One region of the Vibrio sp. EA2 genome, then DNA from elsewhere that is predicted to be linked to it. Evidence: riboswitches for the same ligand, from Rfam matches in the RefSeq annotation. Region 1 holds a riboswitch; the other holds the start of a gene.
What was found. A riboswitch is a leader RNA that binds a small molecule or an ion and turns the genes downstream of it on or off. The one in region 1 is predicted to bind lysine.
Positions count from the first base shown of each region.

Region 2: it holds a riboswitch for lysine, as region 1 does, so the genes downstream of both, lysC (lysine-sensitive aspartokinase 3) here and tet(35) (tetracycline efflux Na+/H+ antiporter family transporter Tet(35)) in region 1, are expected to answer to the same signal.

Region 1 covers NZ_JAWLID010000002.1:230,527-242,964, forward strand. Annotated here, with positions in the region: gene hflD (high frequency lysogenization protein HflD) at 1-165, opposite strand, end outside; gene mnmA (tRNA 2-thiouridine(34) synthase MnmA) at 176-1,318, opposite strand; gene RXX31_RS05395 (hypothetical protein) at 1,509-1,778, shown strand; gene RXX31_RS05400 (inosine/guanosine kinase) at 1,895-3,199, shown strand; gene RXX31_RS05405 (H-NS family nucleoid-associated regulatory protein) at 3,321-3,728, opposite strand; lysine riboswitch at 4,321-4,501, shown strand; gene tet(35) (tetracycline efflux Na+/H+ antiporter family transporter Tet(35)) at 4,611-6,212, shown strand; gene RXX31_RS05415 (hypothetical protein) at 6,321-8,657, opposite strand; gene RXX31_RS05420 (sigma-54 dependent transcriptional regulator) at 8,832-9,785, opposite strand; His leader region at 10,149-10,286, shown strand; gene hisG (ATP phosphoribosyltransferase) at 10,338-11,234, shown strand; gene hisD (histidinol dehydrogenase) at 11,240-12,438, shown strand, end outside.
Region 2 covers NZ_JAWLID010000013.1:1,335-13,772, reverse strand. Annotated here, with positions in the region: gene uvrA (excinuclease ABC subunit UvrA) at 1-2,592, shown strand, start outside; gene RXX31_RS20165 (PglL family O-oligosaccharyltransferase) at 2,659-4,443, shown strand; gene RXX31_RS20160 (alanine--glyoxylate aminotransferase family protein) at 4,495-5,616, opposite strand; lysine riboswitch at 5,844-6,022, shown strand; gene lysC (lysine-sensitive aspartokinase 3) at 6,125-7,477, shown strand; gene metH (methionine synthase) at 7,540-11,220, opposite strand; gene RXX31_RS20145 (sodium:proton antiporter) at 11,413-12,438, shown strand, end outside.

The sequences.
Region 1 (12,438 bases):
AAATACACCAATCGTGTTGGCTGGGCTGGTGTTCAAAATAGCGTTAATGGATGTTTCAAAGGCATCTTGATCACAATGTCCGTTTTTCGCAACTTGTTGAACCAAAGCAACAGCTTGGCAAATGCCAGCAAACGCGATAGTACGGTCATAAAGTGTATTCGCCACGTAACAACTCCTAAGCTTGAGAATATTTAATGCGTTGTTCGATGATACCGCCACCCAGACAAACGTCTTCTTTATAGAATACAGCGGATTGACCCGGAGTCACTGCAATTTGTGGCTCATCAAAGATCACTTTAATGTTCTCATCATCGATAGGGATGATTGTACAAGGAATATCTTGCTGACGGTAACGAGTTTTTACCGTGCACTTCATAACATCGCGAATTGGCTCACGATCTACCCAATGCAGTTGTGACGCAAGTAGACCTTCTGATTTTAGCATCGGATGGTCTTTACCCTGAACCGCAATCAGTACGTTACGTTCAAGATCTTTCTCTCCAACAAACCATGGGTCTTCATTACCACCACCGCCTTTACGGCCGCCAATATGCAGACCTTTGCGTTGACCTAGCGTGTGGTACATCAAACCTTGGTGCTGGCCAATGACTTCACCTTCTGGCGTTTCGATGTTGCCTGGTTGAGCTGGCAGGTAACGGCCTAAGAAGTCAGTAAACTTGCGCTCTCCGATAAAGCAGATACCAGTCGAGTCTTTCTTCTTCGCTGTAATTAGACCTTGTTCTTCCGCGATACGGCGTACTTCAGGTTTTTCCAGATCACCAACCGGGAACAGGCTGCGCGCAACTTGTTCGTGGCTTAATGTGTATAGGAAGTAGCTTTGGTCTTTGTTGCTATCCAAGCCACGTAACATTTGTGGCTTCTCCTGTTTTTCACCAGGTAAAGAGCTTTCTGGGAAAGAACGGCGTACGTAGTGGCCCATTGCAATGTAATCTGCATCCAGAACTTCGTCAGCAAATTCAAGGAACGCTTTAAACTTAATTTCTTTGTTACAAAGAATGTCTGGGTTTGGCGTGCGACCGGCTTTGTACTCGGCAAGGAAGTACTCAAATACGTTATCCCAGTACTCTGCAGCAAAGTTAATGGTGTGTAGGTGGATGCCAAGCTTGTCACATACTGCCTGAGCGTCGGCTAAATCTTCTGCTGCTGTGCAATATTCTTCGTTGTCATCTTCTTCCCAGTTCTTCATGAACAGGCCTTCTACTTGGTAGCCTTGTTGCTTTAGAAGATACGCAGAAACAGAGGAATCAACGCCGCCGGACATACCGACGATGACTTTCTTTTGGCTATTGTCAGACATTACTAAACACCACTTAAATAAACGGGACGCAGATTCTACCAGAATCCAGTGACCGGTGACAGTTCCGAGATCGAAATCACACTTCGATTTTGCTGTCTTTTTCGTCAACAGCACCACCAAATAGTAATTTCATAAGTATAGAGAGGATATATATGGCATAGTTGCCAAAAATCCAAGAGGTAATATCAAGATGACGGAAGAAAACCAATTTATGCAAGAAGCTGAGTTAATTGAGATTGTTGAAAACCAGCTAGAAGATGGCAATCCGATTAAAGCCAAAGAAACACTGATGCGATTAATGATGACGGGGACGCCCCGTGAAGACGCAGTGGCAATGATGGCTTGCGCGATGTCGATTGAAGTATTTGATGTGATGAAAAACGAAGGTGAATTTAATCTGAATCGCTATAGCGAGCACCTGGATCAACTGCCAGATTTAAGCTTTATGGAAGGTGAATAAGTCGCCGTAAATAAAAAATAGAGGGGCAAACGTTTGCTATAATCGCTTTTATTGCCGCCGTATTATTCGCGGTATAGAATCCGTTTTCCTTTCCATCCCTTACTCAGACTAACAATATGAAATTTCCTGGACAACGCAAATCCAAGCATTATTTTCCTGTTCATGCTCGCGACCCATTAGTCAGTCAAGCACAAGAAAGCAAGAAGATGACGCGTACTCACATCATCGGTATTGATCAAACACTGGTCGATATTGAAGCCAAAGTGACGACTGATGTGATTGAAAAATACGGTTTGAGTAAAGGTCACTCTTTAGTGATTGATGATGCAACAGCAGAAGCGCTTTATCAGCATTTAAAACAAGAGAATCTCATCACCAACGAATACGCTGGTGGTACGATTGGCAATACGCTGCATAATTACTCGGTTCTTGCTGATGATCGTTCTACCTTGTTGGGGGTGATGAGCCAGGATATTAAAATTGGCAGCTACGGCTACCGTTATTTGTGTAATACATCCAGCCGAATGGATCTGAACTACCTTCAAGGTGTTAATGGCTCAATAGGGCGTTGTTTTGCTCTGATTACAGAAGACGGTGAACGTACTTTTGCTATCAGCGAAGGTCAGATGAACCAACTTCATCCCGATAGCATCCCAGAGAAAATCTTCAAAAATGCGTCTGCGCTTTTATTGACGTCTTACCTGGTGCGTTGCAAAGAGGGCGACCCAATGCCGGAAGCAACCATGAAGGCGATCGAGTACGCGAAAAAGTATGATGTGCCGGTTGTGCTGACATTGGGAACTAAATTTGTAATCCAGGACGATCCTCAATATTGGCAAGCGTTCATTCGTGACCATGTTTCTGTTGTCGCAATGAATGAAGATGAAGCCGAAGCACTGACTGGTGAATCTGATCCTTTAGCGGCATCAGACAAGACGTTGGATTGGGCTGACTTGGTATTGTGTACTGCTGGACCTGTTGGTTTATTTATGGCGGGTTATACAGAAGATAGTGCTAAGCGCGAAACGACGTTACCATTGCTGCCAGGATCCATTGCAGAGTTTAACCGCTATGAATTTAGCCGACCTGCACAAAAAGAAGCGTGTGAAACACCGGTTAAAGTGTATTCTCATATTGCACCATATATGGGTGGCCCGGAAAAAATTAAAAATACCAATGGTGCAGGTGATGCGGCTTTGTCTGCGATTTTGCACGATATGGCGGCAAATAAATACCATAAAGAAAATGTGCCTAATTCAAGTAAGCACACGAATGAGTATTTAACTTACTCTTCTTTTTCACAAGTTTGTAAATACGCAAACCGTGCGAGTTATGAAGTTCTTGTTCAGCATTCTCCGCGTCTTTCTCGCGGCTTGCCAGAACGAGAAGATAGTTTAGAAGAAGCATATTGGGAACGTTAATTTAGTCAAAGTTAACAGTTCATTTACAAATGTAGAAATGGCACATAATGATATGTGCCATTTTTATTTGTCTAATAGATACAAAAAAGGCTCCCGGAGGAGCCTTTTATATATCCAGAAATTAGATTAGGAAATCATCCAGTGATTTGCCTGCATCAAGCTGCTCTTGGATTGCAGAAGGTGTACGACCTTGGCCTGTCCATGTTTTTTCCTGGCCATTATTGTCCGTGTACTTGTATTTTGCAGGGCGAGGAGCACGCTTAGCTTTTGTTTTAGTCTTAGTTTCACCTGATAGCGCATTAATAAGAGCTTCAACGTCAATTCCGTCTTGAGCAATTTTTTCTGCGATTTCAGCTAATTTAGCTTCCTGCTCAGCTTGTGCTGCGCGTTCTGCTTCTTCCGCTTCTTTACGTTCCGCTACAACAGTAGACAATTTATCTAGAGCTTCTTCCAATTGTTCAAGAGTCAGCTCACGAGAAAACGCACGAAGGCTACGGATATTGAGAAGTGTTTTAGTCAGCTCAGACATAACGATTCCTATTAATAGGTTAATGTGTTTGGCACCGTTTATCGCTACGATCAAATAATGCCATGCTACAAATAAATAGTAAGTCCTTATATTTAACTTTATCTTTTACTTATGTGCAAATACTAAATCATGATTTCGTTTAATTTTGGGAACTTTTTTTAGAGAAACTAATATTATTATTGAGAATTAAAACTTATAAGATGGAAATTCAAGTTTGATCGCATAATTCTAATGACAGAAGTTGGCTAATGACTTTTATTAAGCGCTTAGATTTTTTCACACCTTCATAAAGAAACCTCAGCTGTGTATTCGCATCATATTTACCTTATTTATCAGTATTACAGAAATCATGGTAATAGGGTGTAGTAATAAGGTTTCATAGAAAGCGTAATTTAAGTGATGTCAGTTGCACAATAATGATTTGGGTAACATCGGAGTGGGTTAACACTACAAGTTGGTTTAACTGAGTTTTATCGTTTTAATTTAGTTTGATGTGTTGCATTGGCTCTCATCATAAGTACAATAGCGCCACCTGATGCAATATTGCAGATAAATTGTTGCCAATTTGTAAGATTGGTGGACAATTGTTTCTTATTGCCGTAGAGGCGCAGTCGCGATGAGTAGCTATTATTGGGGTGATACCAATGAATAATAGTGGAAGGCGAAGATTGCCGAAGCAAGTAATCCATCAAAATTGCTTGTTGGGGTTGTATCCGAAAGGAACAACACTGCCATAGTATATTTACATTAAACTATGGAGCGCTACTGTAGGGTTGGGTGGAGTGTTCGCTTCCCTGTCGCTAAGTTCAACATGAGTACGTTTTAAGAGAAACGTAACTTGTCTGCAGTAGATCTCTAGCCAAACTTTGGTTTTTGAAGATCATGAATTTAATAGATTTTTCTAGTTCTCCCGTTTCATTATTGCCGCCGCTTGTCGCTTTGACATTGGCGATCTTGACTCGACGTGTATTAATTTCTCTCGGTGTGGGTGTCGTACTTGGTTCGGTGCTACTAAATAGTTGGTCACTTGGTGATACCGCTAGCTATGTTGGTACTCAAGTCTCTTCTGTCTTTGTTGAAGACGGTGGCCTTAACACCTGGAATATGAGTATTGTTGGCTTCCTAATCTTATTGGGAATGACAACGGCGTTATTGACACTATCCGGTGGCACTCGAGCATTTGCTGAGTGGGCACAATCTCGTGTTAAAAGTAAGCGTGGTTCTAAACTTCTCGCTGCCTTTTTAGGGGTATTCATCTTTGTCGACGATTACTTTAACAGCCTAGCGGTTGGCGCGATTTCTCGCCCTGTTACTGATCGCTTCTATGTTTCTCGCGCTAAGCTGGCCTACATTCTGGATTCAACTGCGGCTCCGATGTGTGTGATTATGCCTGCATCTAGCTGGGGTGCTTATATTATTACCATTATTGGTGGCATCTTAGTGTCGCATGGTATTACTGAGTACTCGGCTCTGGGAGCATACGTTCGTTTGATTCCTATGAACTTCTATGCGGTATTCGCCTTACTGATGGTGTTTGCGGTTGCGTGGTTCGGTCTGGATGTCGGTAAGATGCGTGATCATGAAATCTCGGCGTCTCAAGGTCGTGGCTTTGATAAAGATAAAGAGAATGATGCGCCTGAAGCTCATGAAATTAACGAAGAACTTGATATTCGCGAGAGCGAGAAAGGCCAGGTATCAGACTTAGTTCTGCCAATTGTAACGCTGATTGTGGCGACTATTGCGGCGATGATGTACACCGGTGGTCAAGCGTTGGCTGCGGATGGTAAAGCGTTCGCACTATTGGGCGCATTTGAGAATACCGATGTAGGTATGTCTCTGATTTACGGTAGCTTGCTTGGCTTGGCAGTTGGTTTATTTACTGTGCTCAAGCAGGGTATTCCAATGGTTGAGATCATCCGTACGCTTTGGATTGGCGCGAAATCAATGTTCGGCGCGATTCTGATTCTGGTATTTGCCTGGACGATCGGTTCTGTTATCGGTGACATGAAAACAGGTTCTTACCTGTCAACGTTGGCACAAGGCAATATTGACCCGCACTGGCTGCCAGTGATTCTGTTCCTACTCTCTGGTTTGATGGCATTCTCAACAGGTACATCTTGGGGTACATTCGGTATCATGTTGCCAATCGCGGGTGATATGGCAGGTGCAACGGATCTCGCGCTTATGCTGCCTATGTTGAGCGCAGTACTTGCTGGTGCGGTATTTGGTGACCACTGTTCTCCAATCTCAGACACGACGATTCTGTCGTCAACAGGTGCTCGTTGTAATCATATTGACCACGTGTCTACACAGTTGCCTTACGCGCTTTCTGTGGCACTTGTGTCTTGTGTTGGCTTCATCACTTTGGGCATGACGGCGTCTATCGCTATCTCGTTTGCTGCCGCAGCAATGACTTTTGTGGTTGTATGTGGAGTATTGTCTTGGTTGTCTAAATCTAAGATGGCGTCTTATCAAAACGTTTAATGAGTTTTGATTGATTTGTAAAAGAGGAAGCTCCGCTAGTAATAGCGGAGCTTTTTTTTGAAACGCGATTTAGGTGAGGGGGGCAATCGCGTTTTTTGGGGTTAATTATTATTCAGGGAATGGTTCTGGACAGCCATAGTCATACGGGATAACTTCTAGCTCATCATTATTGTTGTAGTCGTTTAGGATTTCTTGCACGTTTACTGCTCTTTGCGGATCAATAGGAGCATTTGTCCATGCAGATACTGCGGTATCAATAATGTACTGAACTGATTGCCAGTTCCCTTCGAACATTAGCTGAGCAGCATAGTCCCCATCAAGGCGATGTCGTACATTCAGTATGAAGGCCAACAATTGTTGAGCTAATTGCTCACGATGGAAATAAGCGTCAGCATCACTATTACTACCAACCAAGAACTCCGAGACTTCTCCAACATCATTAAATGGTTCTAAACCGGAGTAGTCAGATGGCGTATGGTAAGGAACTAATCCGTTAACATATGAAATATCACTTGGGGTTATTTCTAAGATACCATTTGGGTTGTGCCAGTAACCCTTCGTATCAAAGTCAACTGGAGGAGGTGTACACATATTGTGGAATACAAAAGGCGAATCTGAACTTAGATTGTCAGAACGCTGGGTAACAACACCCTCAATAAGAGGTAACCCATTACTATCGTAACTTAGTACCGATTCTACTAAGAATTCAACGAAAGTTGTTTCAGAAGTCACTTTCCAGTCAGAGTGCATTCCCTCTGTTTTTTCCTTCACTACATACGGTGCAAGTGTTCCATAGCTGTCAGGTTTGACATTCGGTAGCATAGCGAAGAAGGACACACAGCCATCGGCTTTTGTGTTCTTAGTGACAGTTCGATCGATAACTTCATGTAAGAAATCGTCTTCTTCCATGATCCCTGCAGCTTTTAATTTAGGCTCGATAACTTCGCGAAGAGAGTCAAGTAGTTCTCCTGTAATATTGTCAGGTAGAGGCACACTCTCAGGAATATGTAAAATCATAGGCCAGTTTTCGACATAAGGTTCGCCTTCATCATGTGCTCCATCCATATTTAAGTCTTTTGACTTACATACTTCTATAGTGGCAAAACCTGTACTACCAAATCCAACCACAAGAATTGGTTCGTCTACCTCTATACCAGGTACATTAACAAAGCTTGTTGGAACAAACCCTTTATCATCGTCATAAATACCATCATTATCTTCATCAATACCATCATCGGCTAATTCAAGCGCGTCACGTTTTACTAGCTCGTCCGAAAGGTTGTTAGGGTCAAGGTAGCAAGCAAGAGGTGATACAAACTCTTTATGTGAGTATGCAAGTTCGTGTAGCTTGCCGTAATCCCTTAAATCAGCAAATGTTGTGAAGTGAGAGAATGGTTTATTCAAAGCAGAAGCTTCATCACTTGCAAACCACATTAACTGGTCAACTAGCCAAAATAAGTTGGCTCTTTCAGTAACACTGAAAGTGACGGGAATCTGATCACCAGTGTCGGGCTCAGAAATGGTACGATAAATGCCTCGTAGCTCTTCTAGTGGGTCTGGCTCGGTAACACCGAAGTCCCAGTTAGAAATCAGTTCATCTCCGTTGCTAGGGTCATAGGTACAGTTCAAGTTTCTATCATGGAAAGCTCGTAAGCCGATTTGATAATCCACTGTAGGCTGGCCCAAATTAGCTTTGAAGTTATCGGTTTTAGAGTTACGTGGAATAAAACCAAAGAAGCCATTACAGTTTTCACCAGTTTCATCAACGTAAATGTCAGTGCCTTCACAAGCTTCTACTACACTTTTTGCAGTAGATACCCATGCTTTATAAACGCCACCTGGGTTGGGTGTATTTGCAAACGGGAACAGTTGGATTGTTTGTCCATCAGGCATCTCTGACGGGTCTACACCTACATAATCACTTCCAAGCTGGTGCTTACAATCTATCTCTATGACTTGGGTTTCGATTTTACCGCGAATTTTTACTTCTTGGATCTTGGTGTACGAGTCGTTGACAAAGGACACACCGCCATTGCCATCAAAGTAAAAACGACGACATGCAAGTGGCTCGGCTTCAAAACTGTTTGCGCTTGTCTTAGGACCTTTACGTTTGCTTTCTCCTTCACAAGTACCACCATTGCTTCCTGCGCTGTCTGGAACACTGGATAACAAACACTTGCCTGATGGATCGGTGACCTGGAAATAGTACTCTCCTGCAGGCAACGCCGCAGCGTGTCCAGGTGCATTTGGCCCTGGGCCGCCATCTAAAAAGACTTCTTCTTTAGATTCGTAGCGGACATTCTCATTAACGATACCGCCGTCTGGAGTTGTCGTAAAAATCGCGCCATCTAGTCTAGCTAACGCTGGTGCTGTAAACATCATAGCTAGTGAAGACATCGCAAGAGAGGTTGTCCATATCTTGGATGATAGCTTGTTGATAGTCATTTTCTGCTCCTGTGTCATCGTGTTTAATGACTAAGGAGTAGGGAGCAAAGAGCATGCCTGTTTTAACTTATTGATTTATAAAGACCAAAAGTTGAGTGTTTAAGCTAAAAATTATAAGTGGATGATAATAGGAGGGTTTGCTGTTACACAGTGTCACGTTACAGCTGTACAGTCTTAAACACTCAAATTGTATTTTTTAATTAGACGATAGAGTGTCGTTCTGGATATACCAAGATCGCGTGCGGCCGCACTCATGTTGTGTTTATTCTCTTCGATGGCTTGAAGTAAATAATCGAGATCAATTTGATCGGCTGATGGAAGGAGCTGTCGTTCATTACAATCGAGTCCTAAATCATCCACTAACAAAGTGTTGTCTTCACACATGACAATCGCCCGCTGGATTACATTGCGGAGTTCGCGTACGTTACCTGGCCAGCGATGCTTGAGGAGCATCTCTTCGACTTCGGCAGACATATTGTTTACTTGTCCGCCGGATAAGCTATTTAGAAAATGCTCTGAAAGCATAACAATGTCGCGACCTCTTTTTCTTAGAGGAGGGATAGTCAGCGGCAATATATTGAGTCTGTAGAATAAATCCTCTCGGAACTCACCCTGAACGACTTCACTTTTCAAATCTACATGGCTGGCAGCAATCACACGACAATCCACATCGATAAACTTATCAGCACCGACTTTATGTATCTGTTTACTTTCTAAAAAATGTAATAAGTGAATTTGAAGATCGGGAGGCATGTCTCCAATCTCATCTAAGAATAAAGTGCCTTTATGAGCCTTCTGAATAAAACCGATACGATCAGCAATAGCACCTGTAAACGCGCCTTTTTCATGACCAAAAAGTTCTGAGGCAATAAGGCCGCTCGGAATCGCACCACAGTTTACCTCAATAAATGGCCATTCTCGTCTTCTCGACAACTGATGAATCAGACGGGCGCACAAGCCCTTGCCCACACCAGTTTCTCCCTGAATGAGCACTTCTGCATCGCATCGAGCGTATTTTTTAATTGCATTACGAAGTTCTTGGATACATGCGCTATTACCGATTAATGGATATAAATCGGCATCGCTGAAATCCACAACTTTGTTAGCACTATTGTTATGCAGTTTCATCATAAATCACTATTTTTGCCCCAATAAAATAATAGTTTTTAATTAGTTGCTTGAAGACGAGTTATTGTCTTTTTATTGAGAAAAGTGTTAATTGCTAGTGGTGGAAAATGCTAACTGGCTGTTTATAGAAAAATTAATAAATTCAACGTAATTTGCTAGGACACCGGTTGAATAGCGTCTTTTTTCACTGTTTTTTAGTACAGCCTAGGTAAATAAAAATCAAATAAAAACAATGATATAGAAAATAATGTTAGAAAAGGTAAAATTTAGTGTTGAAAAAATCAGAATCCTTAGTTAGTGTGTTTACCAACAGAGCAACGAACCAGAGTCGTAAATAAGTATGCGCAATTTTGTAATGAACATTCATCACCATCATCACCCAATCTAGTCTTTCGGGAGATGTGCGCATACCCGGGAGACAGGAAACTCCCGGAGGTTAAAATCAAAGAAATTCAGATTTAAAACCCTCGGGAGATAACATTCTTCCGAGGGTTTTTTCGTTTTTGGTTTAAAAAATAGTTAGTTTTCAATATCTTGTACAGGGACATAGCAATGCAATCACAACGCTTAAGAATCGCAATTCAGAAAAAAGGTCGTCTTAGCAAAGAGAGTCAAGCTCTACTTAAACAGTGCGGCGTGAAGTTTAACCTAATGGGTGAGCGTTTAGTGGTTCATTCAGAAAATATGCCAATTGATTTGCTACTCGTACGTGATGACGATATTCCAGGTCTGGTTATGGATGGTGTTGTTGACTTAGGTTTCATTGGTGAAAACGAACTTGAAGAAGTGCGTCTAGACCGTAAAGTGCAAGGTGAGCCGTGCGAATTTGTTCAGCTTCGTCGTCTTGATTTTGGTGGTTGTCGTCTATCTATCGCCATCGATAAGGATGAACAATACAATGGCCCTCAAGATTTAGCAGGTAAACGCATCGCAACAACCTACCCACACCTGCTTAAAGCATACATGGATGAAGCGGGTGTACCGTTCTCAGCTTGTATGTTGACAGGTTCTGTAGAAGTCGCGCCACGTGCTGGCCTGGCTGATGCCATTGCCGACTTAGTTTCAACAGGTGCAACACTAGAAGCAAACGGTCTTAAAGAAGCCGAAGTTATCTTTAAATCGAAAGCGACGCTTATTCAACGCATGGGTGAATTTGATGCGGATAAGACGGCACTGATCAATAAGCTACTTACTCGCATGCAGGGTGTTCAGCAAGCAAAAGAGTCAAAATACATCATGCTACACGCGCCAGCAGAGAAGCTGGAACAAATTAAAGCGCTACTACCGGGTGCCGAAGACCCAACTGTATTACCATTATCAGCAGACAAACAAAAAATGGCGGTTCACTTGGTGAGCTCTGAGAATCTGTTCTGGGAAACCATGGAGCAGTTAAAAGAGCTGGGTGCGAGTTCAATTCTCGTACTACCAATTGAAAAAATGATGGAGTAAGGGTCATGAGAACAGTTGTTTGGCAATCACTGAGTGAAAATCAACAAGATTCAATTTTAGAGCGCCCAGCTATCACAGAAGGCGCAAATATTACCGCTGCGGTTGCAGAGGTTATCGCGAAAGTGCGTAGTGAAGGTGATGCTGCACTTGTTGAACTCACGGAAAAGTTTGACCGAGTAAAGCCAGATTCAATTCGTGTGTCTGCGAATGAAATTGATGCTGCTGCTGATCGTCTGTCTGAGAAGATGAAAAGCGCACTGAATCAAGCTTACGAAAATATTGCTAAGTTCCACAAAGCGCAGAAGCCTCAGCCAATTAAAGTTGAGACTCAACCAGGCGTAATGTGTGAGCAAGTGACTCGTCCAATTCAAAAGGTGGGTCTGTACATCCCTGGTGGTAGTGCACCATTGCCATCGACTGTTTTGATGCTTGGTGTTCCGGCTAAAATTGCCGGATGTCGTAAAGTCGTATTGTGTTCTCCTCCGCCAATTGCGGATGAAATCCTCTACGTGGCGAAACTTTGTGGTATTGATGAAGTTTACAACGTTGGTGGTGGTCAGGCTGTAGCTGCGATGGCCTACGGAACTGAGACCGTGTCGAAGGTTGATAAAATCTTTGGTCCGGGTAACGCCTACGTGACAGAAGCAAAACGCCAGGTAAGTAATGATTTCCGTGGTGCGGCGATCGATATGCCGGCCGGACCATCTGAAGTTTTGGTTTTAGCAGATGAAACGGCGGACGCTGACTTTATCGCCGCTGACCTGCTTAGCCAGGCAGAGCACGGACCTGATTCTCAAGTCGTACTTGTCACTCCGTCAGAGATCATCGCTGATCAGGTAACAGACGCAGTACAACGTCAATTGAAACAACTGTCGCGTGCGGACATTGCTCAAAAAGCGCTAGCATCAAGTTTAATCATTATTTCTGAGTCCCTGACTCAAGCGGTTTCGATCTCTAACTACTACGGCCCTGAGCACTTAATCGTGCAAACCAAAAATCCACGTGAGTTGTTGCCATTGCTTGATAACGCGGGCTCTATTTTCTTGGGGGATTGGTCGCCTGAGTCTGCTGGTGACTATGCCTCTGGTACGAACCACGTGCTTCCGACTTACGGATACACTCGTACTTACTCTAGCCTTGGCTTAGCAGATTTCTCGAAGCGCATGACGGTTCAAGAGCTCTCTGCGGAAGGCTTGAAAAACCT
Region 2 (12,438 bases), on a different contig from region 1:
GGCTTATCACCGGCCATTTCTATTGAACAGAAGTCAACGTCTCATAACCCACGCTCAACCGTAGGTACAATTACGGAAGTCTACGACTACCTGCGTCTGCTTTACGCCCGTGTTGGTGAACCGCGCTGTCCGACCCACCACGCCCCTCTTGCCGCACAAACCATTAGCCAGATGGTGGACAAGGTATTGGAATTGCCTGAAGGCAGTAAAATGATGCTCCTGGCTCCCATCGTTAAGGAGCGTAAAGGCGAACATGTAAAGACGCTGGAAAACCTCGCGGCGCAGGGGTTTATCCGTGCACGTATTGACGGTGAAACCTGCGATCTTTCCGATCCACCAACACTTGAATTACACAAAAAACACACGATCGAAGTCGTCGTGGATCGTTTTAAAGTTCGTCCGGATCTACAACAACGTTTAGCTGAATCTTTCGAGACCACACTGGAGTTGTCGGGCGGAATTGCTGTCGTCGCGCCAATGGATGGTGACGGTGAAGAGATTATATTCTCAGCAAACTTTGCTTGTCCGAAATGTGGCTACAGCATGCAGGAATTAGAGCCTCGACTGTTCTCATTCAATAACCCTGCGGGAGCTTGTGGTACTTGTGATGGTTTGGGTGTGCAGCAATATTTTGATCCAAGCCGAGTCATTCAGGATGATTCATTAAGTCTGGCACAAGGTGCTATCCGTGGCTGGGATCAAAAGAACTATTACTACTTCCAAATGCTCACCTCAATTGCGGATCACTATGGCTTTGATCTTCATGCTCCGTTTAATTCTCTGCCGAAGAAAACGCAAGACATCATTTTAAAAGGATCTGGCCGAACAGAAATTGAGTTTAAGTACATCAATGATCGTGGTGACATTCGTGTAAAACGCCATCCATTTGAAGGCATTCTGAATACGCTCGAACGTCGCTATCGCGATACAGAATCTAACTCTGTGCGTGAAGAGTTAGCCAAATATATCTCGACGAAGTCTTGCTCAAGCTGCGGCGGTACACGTCTGCGCCTTGAAGCACGTAATGTGTTTATTGCGGATACCACACTCCCTGAGATCGTAGAGCTGAGTATTGCTGATGCCCTGGAGTTCTTCCAGAAACTTAAACTGGAAGGACAGCGGGCACAAATTGCCGAAAAGGTCATGAAAGAGATCAATGACCGCCTGCAGTTTTTAGTCAATGTGGGACTAAATTACCTTAACTTATCCCGCAGTGCTGAAACCCTGTCAGGCGGTGAGGCGCAGCGTATTCGCTTAGCAAGCCAAATTGGTGCGGGTCTGGTTGGGGTGATGTATGTACTTGATGAGCCTTCAATTGGCCTCCACCAGCGAGATAATGAACGTCTGCTAAAAACACTGACTCACCTACGCGATCTGGGTAACACCGTTTTAGTTGTGGAACACGATGAAGACGCCATTCGCTGTGCCGACCATGTGATCGATATCGGTCCCGGAGCAGGTGTTCACGGCGGTAATGTCGTAGCTGAAGGCACAATGGCCGAGATTATTGCGAACCCTGACTCTCTGACAGGACAATACTTAAGTGGAGCCAAAGAGATTGCGGTGCCAAAAGAGCGCACTCCTCGCGATCCGAAGAAAACGGTAGAGCTGATTGGTGCAACCGGCAATAACCTGAAAAACGTTAATTTGTCAGTACCTGTTGGTCTGTTTAGCTGTATTACCGGCGTTTCAGGTTCAGGTAAGTCGACTCTGATTAATGATACTTTCTTCAAGATTGCCCATACCCAGTTGAATGGAGCCACGACCGCACATCCATCACCTTATAAATCGATAAAAGGCCTTGAGCACTTTGATAAAGTCATCGACATCGATCAAAGTCCAATTGGTCGTACACCTCGCTCAAACCCTGCGACTTACACCGGTATTTTTACTCCGATTCGTGAATTGTTTGCCGGGACGCAGGAGTCGCGCTCTCGTGGTTACAAACCAGGACGTTTTAGTTTTAACGTACGAGGTGGCCGTTGTGAAGCGTGTCAGGGCGATGGCGTAATCAAGGTAGAAATGCACTTCCTGCCTGACGTCTATGTTCCATGTGATGTATGTAAAGGCAAGCGCTATAACCGTGAAACCCTAGAAGTACGCTATAAAGGTAAAACCATCGACGAAGTTTTAGAGATGACAGTTGAAGACGCGCGTGAGTTCTTTGAACCCGTTCCCGTGATTGCACGTAAACTGCAAACTTTAATGGATGTAGGCCTGTCTTATATTCGTCTGGGGCAAGCGGCAACAACGCTGTCTGGCGGTGAGGCTCAACGGGTGAAACTGGCCAGAGAACTCTCAAAGCGTGATACCGGTAAAACGCTCTATATTTTGGATGAGCCAACCACAGGTCTGCATTTCCATGATATCCAGCAATTACTGTCGGTACTGAACCGTCTGCGCGATCACGGCAACACCGTTGTGGTCATCGAACACAATCTGGACGTCATAAAAACAGCCGACTGGATTATCGACCTGGGCCCAGAAGGTGGACAAGGCGGCGGTGAAATAATTGCTCAAGGTACACCTGAAGATGTGTCCTTGATCGAAGGATCACATACCGCTCGTTTTCTTAGTCCTATGTTGAAATAGAAAAAACAGGTAAAGTACCAAGACCAGCATTGCTGGTCTTTTTTCATTCAAAACAATGCAATGTCTATGGCCACTATACATGTAAGTGGAACTAAGCTTTCACCGGAAAAAGTTCAGGTTCCTCTCAACCGCAAGTTTCTTCTCTCTTTGGCAGTACTGTTTGTACTGGCAATGCACTTTTTTATGCCAAATCCGGGTGGGTCAGGATTAGCGCTATCCTTCAATGCCACATCCTGGATAGCGTTTAGCTTTGCGTTAGGGATTGGCTGTTATCAACTCGCCCGGAATCAAGCGGTAAGATATTCAAAATTGACTATCGGCTTGTTTATCAGTGTTATCATTATGACTATTCCGGTTTTTTATCCGAATGCGAATAGTCACTTAGCCTCCAACAAACTCATTGGTCTGTGGAGTGGGTTGTTGTTTTTCGTTGTCTTGCAACAGTTCCATTTCAGTAACAAGCACCGCCAACGTATCTTGTGGTTTATCGTGTTGGCCGTGGTGATCGAAGCCATTTTGGGACTGACGCAATATCTCTACTTAACACCCGGTAACCCATTCGGCTACAACACCATCGCCAACCGTCCATATGGCATATTTCAGCAACCTAATGTCATGGCCAGCTTTCTTGCTACTGGTTTAGTGATTGCCAGTTACTTAATGGCACGTCAGCCATACAAGTACGACCGCAAGCTCAGCGATATCTATTTACTCTATGCAGTACCCGTTTTAACCATCCCTTTGATCGTTGCTCTCGCCTCGCGAACAGGTTGGCTGGCTTCTCTGTTTGCGGTCCTGCTGATTATCCCTTACATGTACCGCTACAATACCAAGCGGCGCTTTTATCATTGGGTGATTTCTCTCGTGACCGGTCTGTTGTTATCCGTCGTGGTAATGCACATCGCTTTCCCTCAAGGCAACGGGTTAGCAGCAGAGAAAGTTAACATGGAGTCAGCTCGTGCTTACACTTTCCCGCAAACCTTAGATATGGTGATTGAAAAACCGTTTACCGGATATGGCTACGGAAAGTTTGAGTCAGAGTACATGCTGTACACTGCTCGCCAGCATGCGTTAAACGAGAATTATCCTGCCGGGTTACCTGGAATGGATCACCCTCACAATGAGCTTTTGTATTGGGGAGTTGAAGGTGGTCTGTTGCCTGTCTTAGCTATCTTTTTAGCCATAGCATTAGTGCTGCACAGAATCTATCAGGCCAAACGGGGGACACGCTTAGCGTTACTGGCTTTGTTTATTCCAATAGTGTTGCACTCGCAGCTTGAATACCCGTTTTACCACTCGTTAGTGCATTGGGTGATCTTTATCATCCTGCTTTATTGGGTGGATCAGCGAGTTGCACGTTATCGCCAGGTTGGTTTCACTAAAATCACCAAAAGTTTACTGCGCATAGTCAGTTTAACTTTGCCTGCCGTGTTTACGTTCTATATGGTGAGCGCCTTGCATACTAACTACATATTGACGAAATTTGAAACCACACGTCCGACGAATCCAGATATTCTTAACCAGGTCAGCAACCCTGTGGTATGGAAAGATAGATTCGACTGGGATGTGTACAGCACTTTCCTCAATATCGGTTTACATAAACAGGACCCAAGCTTAATTCAGCCATACATTGACTGGTCATTGAACATCATTAAAGATAAGCCCCGCCCGGCTTTCTATAACAATTTAATTCTGGCTTATCAGGGGCTAAGCGACAGCAGTAAAGCAGAACAAATTCGTGCTGAAGCACAATTCTTATTCCCTCGGGTAGATTTTAGTACGGTGAATTACCAGCCACCATCACAAGCGCAATCAGCTTCACCTCTACCTGAACAGTCTGGTGAGCAGTAAATAAACCAAAAAAGCGAAGGGTAACCTTCGCTTTTTTACTTCAGTGTGTCGTTACTCTGTCAGCGACTCTTCCAGTGCTTTCAAACACAGCGCAACATTTTCTGGGCGAGCTCCGTAACCCATCAGACCAATACGCCACGCTTTACCTGCCAACGCACCAAGACCGGCGCCAATTTCCAGGTTATAGGTTTCTAGTAGGTGAGCTCGAACCTTCGCTTCATCAATGCCTTCAGGTACATAAACGGCATTTAATTGAGGTAAACGATACGCTTCTTCTACAACGAATTCAAAACCAAGTTTTTGTAGGCCGTCTTTTAGTTTCTCATGCATCAATTGGTGACGAGCCCAGGCATTTTCCAAGCCTTCATTTTGCAGAATCAAGAGCGATTCATGCAAAGCATATAGGCTGTTCACTGGTGCGGTATGATGGTAGCTACGCTTACCCTCTCCACTCCAGTAACCAAGCACTAGGCTTTGGTCAAGGAACCAGCTTTGTACCGGTGTTGTTCTCGATTGAATTTTATCTATTGCCGCCTGAGAAAATGTCACCGGAGATAAGCCCGGTACACATGACAAGCATTTTTGGCTACCTGAGTACACCGCATCCAACTGCCATTCATCTACTTTTAATGGCACACCACCCAATGAAGTGACCGCATCCACAATAGATAGCGCATTATGTTGTTTGGCTAATTTACCCAAAGCTTGAGCGTCGCTGACCGCACCTGTTGAGGTTTCCGCATGAACGAACGCTAAAATTTTGGTATCAGGGTGCTGTTGCAGAGTTTGTTCTACTTTATCGACAGAGACTGGCGTGCCCCATTCATCATCAACCACTACAACTTCACCACCAGCGCGAACAACATTTTCACGCATACGCTCACCAAAAACGCCGTTTCGGCATACGATGACTTTATCGCCTTTTTCAATCAAATTGACGAAGCACGCTTCCATACCTGCACTGCCTGGTGCAGAGACGGCAATTGTGAATTCATTTTCTGTCTGAAAAGCATATTTCAGCAGTTGTTTCAGCTCATCCATCATTGCAATAAACAGAGGGTCCAGATGGCCAACCGTTGGGCGGCTAAGCGCTTGTAGTACTTGCGGGTAAATATCAGAAGGACCAGGCCCCATTAAGATACGATGAGGGGGGATAAAACTTTGGATCGACATGTGAGCTCCTTGTTTGACGTTACTTAACCCGAGTGAGGACAATAGTTTTTAGTATTTTGAGTAAGTCTCGGGTATCCAAGAACTCACACTAATGGATTTTGTAGGACTCGGCAATTAGCCTTATGTATTGAGTTCACACCACTGTCACAGATTCGCTAATAAAAAATTGCAGGATCATTGAAATATTCATTGACTTTATGACGCCAAAACCGTTCAATGTTTGAGCTTTATGTAGAAGAGGAGCACTACCCAGGTAGATGATTTGTGGAACCGCAATTCCAATACCAATCATTCAGGGGGAGTAGTGCCGAGGTAAGTCAAAATTGCAGGGTTTGACTTGTCGGTTGACGTGGGTTGAGTCCCATCAACTGTCATCAGCATTGTCTGATGAAGAGCTTCTGAGGGTAAATATTTCAAATATCATTCTAAATACCTCTCTTTTTGCTCTGTTCCTTTCCTCACTAAATATCGGATATATCTTACTTTTAGGAAGTCGTGGGAGAACGCAGTGAGCGCATTTAACGTAGCAAAATTCGGTGGAACCAGTGTTGCCAACTTCGAGGCAATGAGTCGTTGTGCCGCCATTATTGAAAACAATCCAAATACTCGCCTTGTCGTGAGCAGCGCTTGCTCTGGTGTAACTAATCTACTCGTAGAGCTTGCTAACGGTGTTCAGGACCAAGAGCAGCGTGCCGAGTTGCTGCGCAAGCTAGCAGAAATTCATGATGCCATCCTCTCGCAATTAAAAGATGCGTCAGAAGCAAGTGCAGAGGTTTACGCCATTCTTGATACGGTAACCAGTCTTGCTGAAGCGGCGTCTATCCAAGCGAGCTCGAAACTGACCGATCACTTAGTGGCGTGTGGCGAGCTAATGTCAACACACATTCTGGCTCAGCTAATGAGAGAACGTGGTATCAATGCGGTACGTTTCGATATTCGTGATGTACTGAGAACGGACGCTAACTTCGGACGTGCTGAGCCGAATGTCGAAGCGATTTCTCAGCTCGCGCAAGAAAAATTAGTCCCAGTTTGTCAGGAGTCAGTGGTCATCACCCAGGGTTTCATCGGCTCTGACGAAGAGGGTAATACAACGACGTTAGGTCGTGGTGGCAGTGACTACAGTGCCGCACTCATTGCTGAAGGCGTTAAAGCTTCAGGCTTAGAAATCTGGACTGATGTCCCGGGCATCTACACAACAGACCCACGTATTGCGCCAAAAGCGTCTCCAATTCCAGAAATCAGCTTTAGCGAAGCGTCAGAAATGGCAAACTTTGGTGCCAAGATCCTCCACCCTTCTACGCTCGTTCCAGCGCTACGCCACGATATTCCGGTGTTTGTGGGCTCGTCTAAAGATCCAGAAGCAGGTGGTACATGGATTCGTCACCAAGTAGAAAGCTCACCGCTGTACAGAGCGCTTGCGTTGCGTTGCAACCAGACGATGGTCACGCTACGTAGTGCGAACATGTTCCATGCTTACGGCTTTCTGGCTAAAGTATTCGAGATTCTGGCTAAACACAAAATCTCAGTAGACCTGATCACTACTTCAGAAATCAGTGTTTCATTAACACTCGACCAAACAGATACCTCTGGTGGTGCACCACAGCTGCCTCAAGCCGTAAGAGAAGAGCTGGAAGAACTGTGTAAAGTAGAAGTTGAACACGACCTATGCCTGGTAGCACTGATCGGAAACAACATGAGTGGTAGCAAAGGGTACGCAAAACAGGTCTTCGGCACACTAGAAGACTTTAACTTACGTATGATTTGTTACGGTGCAAGCCCGCACAACTTATGTTTCCTACTGCACAAATCAGAATCTCAACAAGCGATTCAAAAGTTACATGCCGAACTATTTGAAAAATAAACACGCTTAGTTCAACAAACAAAAAGGGCTGCCCGATGGCAGCCCTTTCTCTTTCCGGTGGATTAGCCGTTAATATTCGGACCTAACCATTTTTCTGCTTCGAGTCGGTCCCAACCTTTACGTTCAGCGTAGCTTTCTAACTGATCTTCCTGGATCTGCGCGATAGCAAAGTAGCGAGAATCCGGATGAGAGAAGTACCAGCCAGACACTGAGGCGCCAGGGTACATGGCATAGCTAGAAGTCAGAGACATACCGATACTCTCTTCTACGTTGAGAAGATCCCATAACGGCCCTTTTTCCGTATGCTCAGGACAAGCAGGATAACCAGGCGCAGGTCGAATACCTTGGTACTTTTCACGGATGAGCTCATCATTCGATAGATTCTCATCTTCAGCATAACCCCAGATTTCTTTACGGACACGCTCATGAAGGTATTCCGCAAAAGCTTCCGCTAGACGATCAGCCACCGCTTGGATCATAATGGCATTATAATCATCGCCCTTCGCCTTATATTCATCGGCCAATTCACGCTCACCAATACCACCAGTAACGGCAAACGCGCCAATCCAGTCATGCTTGCCAGAGTCTTTTGGTGCTACATAATCAGACAAGCAGTAGTTGAAGCCTTTTGGTTTCTCTGTTTGCTGACGAAGATTACACAGGACTTTCGCGACTTCGGTACGCGATTCATCCGTGTACACTTCGATGTCATCGCCCACACTCGCCGCAGGGAACAGACCACACATACCTCGCGCTTTCATCAGACCTTCGTTTTCAACACGATCAAGTAGTTCATTCGCGTCATGGAACAAACGCTTCGCTTCTTCACCCACTTCTTCGTGATCGAAGATCGTTGGGTACTTACCAACGAGCGACCAAGTCATAAAGAATGGTGTCCAGTCGATGTACTCACGTAAGGTCGCGACATCAAAATCATCAAAGATATGAATGCCCGACTGTTTTGGTGCTGGAGGTGTATACGCATCCCAGTCAATCGCAACTTTATTGGCACGAGCTTCTTCCAGGGTAACTGGCTTGGTTCTCGGCTTTTTACGGTTGTGCTGATCACGAACACGCTCATAATCGGCATCCAATTTTTCTACGAAATCAGGACGACGTTCATCAGACAATAGTGAGGAACAGACACCGACAGCGCGCGAAGCATTATTAACGTAAACGACCGGATGTTTGTAGTTCTGCTCAATTTTAACTGCAGTATGCGCTTTCGACGTTGTCGCGCCGCCAATCAGCAATGGAAGATCAAAATCAAGACGCTCCATCTCTTTAGCCACATGAACCATTTCATCTAACGATGGCGTGATCAGACCTGACAGACCGATAATATCGACGTTCTCTTCTTTAGCGACTTTTAAGATCTTTTCACACGGCACCATAACGCCAAGATCGATGATCTCGTAGTTGTTACATTGCAGTACAACACCAACGATATTTTTACCGATATCGTGTACATCGCCTTTCACTGTAGCCAATAATATCTTACCGTTGCTCTGACCGACCTGCTTTTCTGCATCGATAAATGGTTCTAAATGAGCGACCGCCTGTTTCATTACACGCGCCGACTTCACAACCTGAGGCAGGAACATCTTACCTTCACCAAACAAATCGCCGACCACGTTCATGCCATCCATTAACGGGCCTTCTATAACCTCTAGCGGTTTAGAAGCGTTAACACGAGCTTCTTCGGTGTCCTCAACGATAAACTCAGTAATACCTTTAACTAAAGCATGTTCTAAACGTTTTTCGACTGGCCAAGTTCTCCACTCGAGTGCAGAGGCATCTTCTTCTTTACCGACGCCTTTATCGGCGTACTCAGAGGCAAGATCCAGCAGTCTTTCGGTAGCATCATCACGACGGTTAAGAACAACGTCTTCTACCGCTTCGCGCAGTTTTTCAGGTACGTTGTCGTAGATCTCCAACTGACCAGCATTAACGATGCCCATATCCATACCGTTTTTAAAACAGTGGTAAAGGAATACGGCATGAATCGCTTCACGAACATAGTTATTGCCACGGAAAGAGAAAGAAACGTTAGACACACCGCCAGAAATCATCGCATGCGGCAAGTCACGTTTGATGTCGCCAACCGCATTAATAAAGTCAACGGCATAGTTGTTGTGCTCATCGATACCTGTAGCAACCGCAAAAATATTTGGGTCAAAGATAATATCTTCTGGCGGGAAGCCAACTTCATCGACCAGGATATGATAAGCATTAGTACAAATTTCAATTTTACGCTCACGTGTATCAGCCTGACCGACTTCGTCAAATGCCATCACGATAACGGCAGCACCATAGCGGCGAATCAGTTTAGCCTGCTCAACAAACTTCTCTTTACCTTCTTTTAGAGAAATCGAGTTGACGATGCCTTTGCCCTGAATACACTTCAGGCCAGCTTCGATGACTTCCCACTTGGAGGAGTCAACCATAACAGGCACTTTAGAAATTTCAGGCTCAGAAGCACATAGGTTCAAGAAACGAACCATACATGCCTGAGCATCCAGCATGCCTTCATCCATGTTGATATCGATGATTTGTGCGCCGTTTTCAACCTGCTGGCGAGCAACATCTAACGCTTCATCGTATAACTCTTCTTTGATTAAGCGCTTAAAACGAGCTGAACCCGTGACGTTAGTACGCTCACCCACGTTAATAAATAGCGAATCTTTATCGATAGAAAGTGGCTCTAAGCCAGATAAACGGCAAGCAACCGGAAGATCAGGCAACTGGCGAGGCGTTACGTTTTCAACCGCTTCCGCCATTTGACGAATATGTTCTGGCGTTGTACCACAACAGCCACCAATCAAGTTCAAGAAGCCGCTTCCAGCCCACTCCTCAACATGCTTGGCCATATCCTCAGGGGATAAATCGTATTCACCAAATGCATTAGGAAGACCCGCGTTAGGGTGAGCAGAGACAAAAGATTCGGATATGCGCGAAAGCTCTTCAACATATGGACGCAGTTCATCAGGGCCAAGCGCACAGTTCAAGCCAAATGAAAGCGGCTTAACATGGCGTAACGAGTTGTAAAACGCCTCTGTTGTTTGACCTGACAAGGTTCGCCCTGAAGCGTCAGTGATGGTACCTGAGATCATCACAGGAAGTTCGATACCCAGCTCTTCAAATACTGAATCGACCGCGAAGGCACACGCTTTCGCATTCAAGGTATCAAAAATCGTCTCAATAAGAATGAGGTCCGAGCCACCTTTGATCAACGCACGAGTAGACTCTGAGTAAGCTTCGACCAATTCATCAAAACTTACATTGCGGTAACCAGGATCGTTTACATCAGGAGAGATAGAACACGTACGGTTTGTCGGGCCCAGAACACCGGCAACAAAACGGGGTTTATCCGGTGTTTTCGCGGTCCACTCATCAGCGACTTCACGAGCTAACTTAGCCGCGGCAAAGTTGATCTCTTCACTCAGGCTTTCCATCTCATAGTCAGCCATAGCGATAGTGGTCGCATTAAAAGTATTGGTTTCCAGGATATCAGCACCAGCTTCAAGATAAGCGCTGTGTATTTCCTTAATCAATTGAGGCTGACTCAGTACCAACAAGTCGTTGTTACCCTTTAGATCGCAGTGCCAGTCAGCAAAGCGCTCTCCTCGATAGTCTTGCTCTTCAAGTTTGTATCCCTGAATCATAGTGCCCATACCACCATCAATCAGAAGAATACGTTGCTTCAATTGAGCTTCAATCTGTTGTCTTACATTACTTCCCACAGTACAGCCTCATTCCTTTCGTTATCATGCCATCCTATCACACAAAGTTCAGGAGTCTAGACGTCTAAATACAGATTTAATGATTATTTTATCGGCCTCTTACGTTATCAAATAATCGCGAAAAAATGTTTGCTATTTAAACAGCATCAGCCGAAAATTCCATTCATAAAATGTTACAAACAGAGTGTTCTAATGTCGGTCTATCATACTTTATGTTTTCTCTCCGCAGCTGCGATGCTAATAGCCTTTGTAAACAGCAAAATAGGCAAGATGCAAACCACTATTGCCATTACCGCTGGTTCAATGGTTCTTTCCCTCCTGATCCTAATTGCTGGTCAAAATAACTGGTTCCATCTGACAGAGATAGCCACAGAAACCGTAACCAGAATCAATTTCGAAGATTTCTTGCTCAAAGGTATCCTCGGTTTTTTGCTGTTTGCAGGCGGTCTGGGAATCAAGTTACCCAACCTGAAAGATCAAAAATGGGAAATCACAGTATTAGCATTAGCAGCCACTCTGTTTTCAACTTTCTTCATCGGTTTTGTCCTCTATGGGATTTGCTTACTGATCGGGATTCAGTTTGACTTGATTTACTGCCTACTGTTTGGTGCATTGATCTCTCCAACGGACCCGATAGCGGTACTTGCCATTGTCAAAAAACTGGATGCCCCAAAACGCATCTCGACACAGATCGAAGGTGAATCGTTGTTCAATGATGGCTTTGGTCTGGTTATTTTTGTCACCTTATTCACAATCGCATTTGGCACTGAAGCACCAACGGTAGGAAGTGTCACGATGCTCTTTATCCAAGAAGCGATTGGCGGCATTTTTTATGGCTTCCTACTTGGGTTGCTCTTCCACTACTTAATTAGTGCGACCAATGACCACTCAATGGAGCTATTACTTACTATTGGTGTTCCTACAGCAGGTTATGCTTTCGCAGAGTACATCCACGTATCAGGCCCATTAGCCATGGTTGTATCCGGCATTATGATTGGTAACTGGACACGCTTTATCGGCTTCTCTAAAGAGAGTGAAGATCACCTCGACCACTTCTGGGAATTGGTTGATGAGTTTCTAAATGGCGTTCTGTTCCTATTGATCGGTATGTCGATGCTGCTGTTCAAATTCCACCAAGAAGACTGGATCATGATGGCCATCGCTGTACCTCTGGTTCTGGCATCCCGTTACCTTAGTGTCTTTCTCTCTTACATTGGT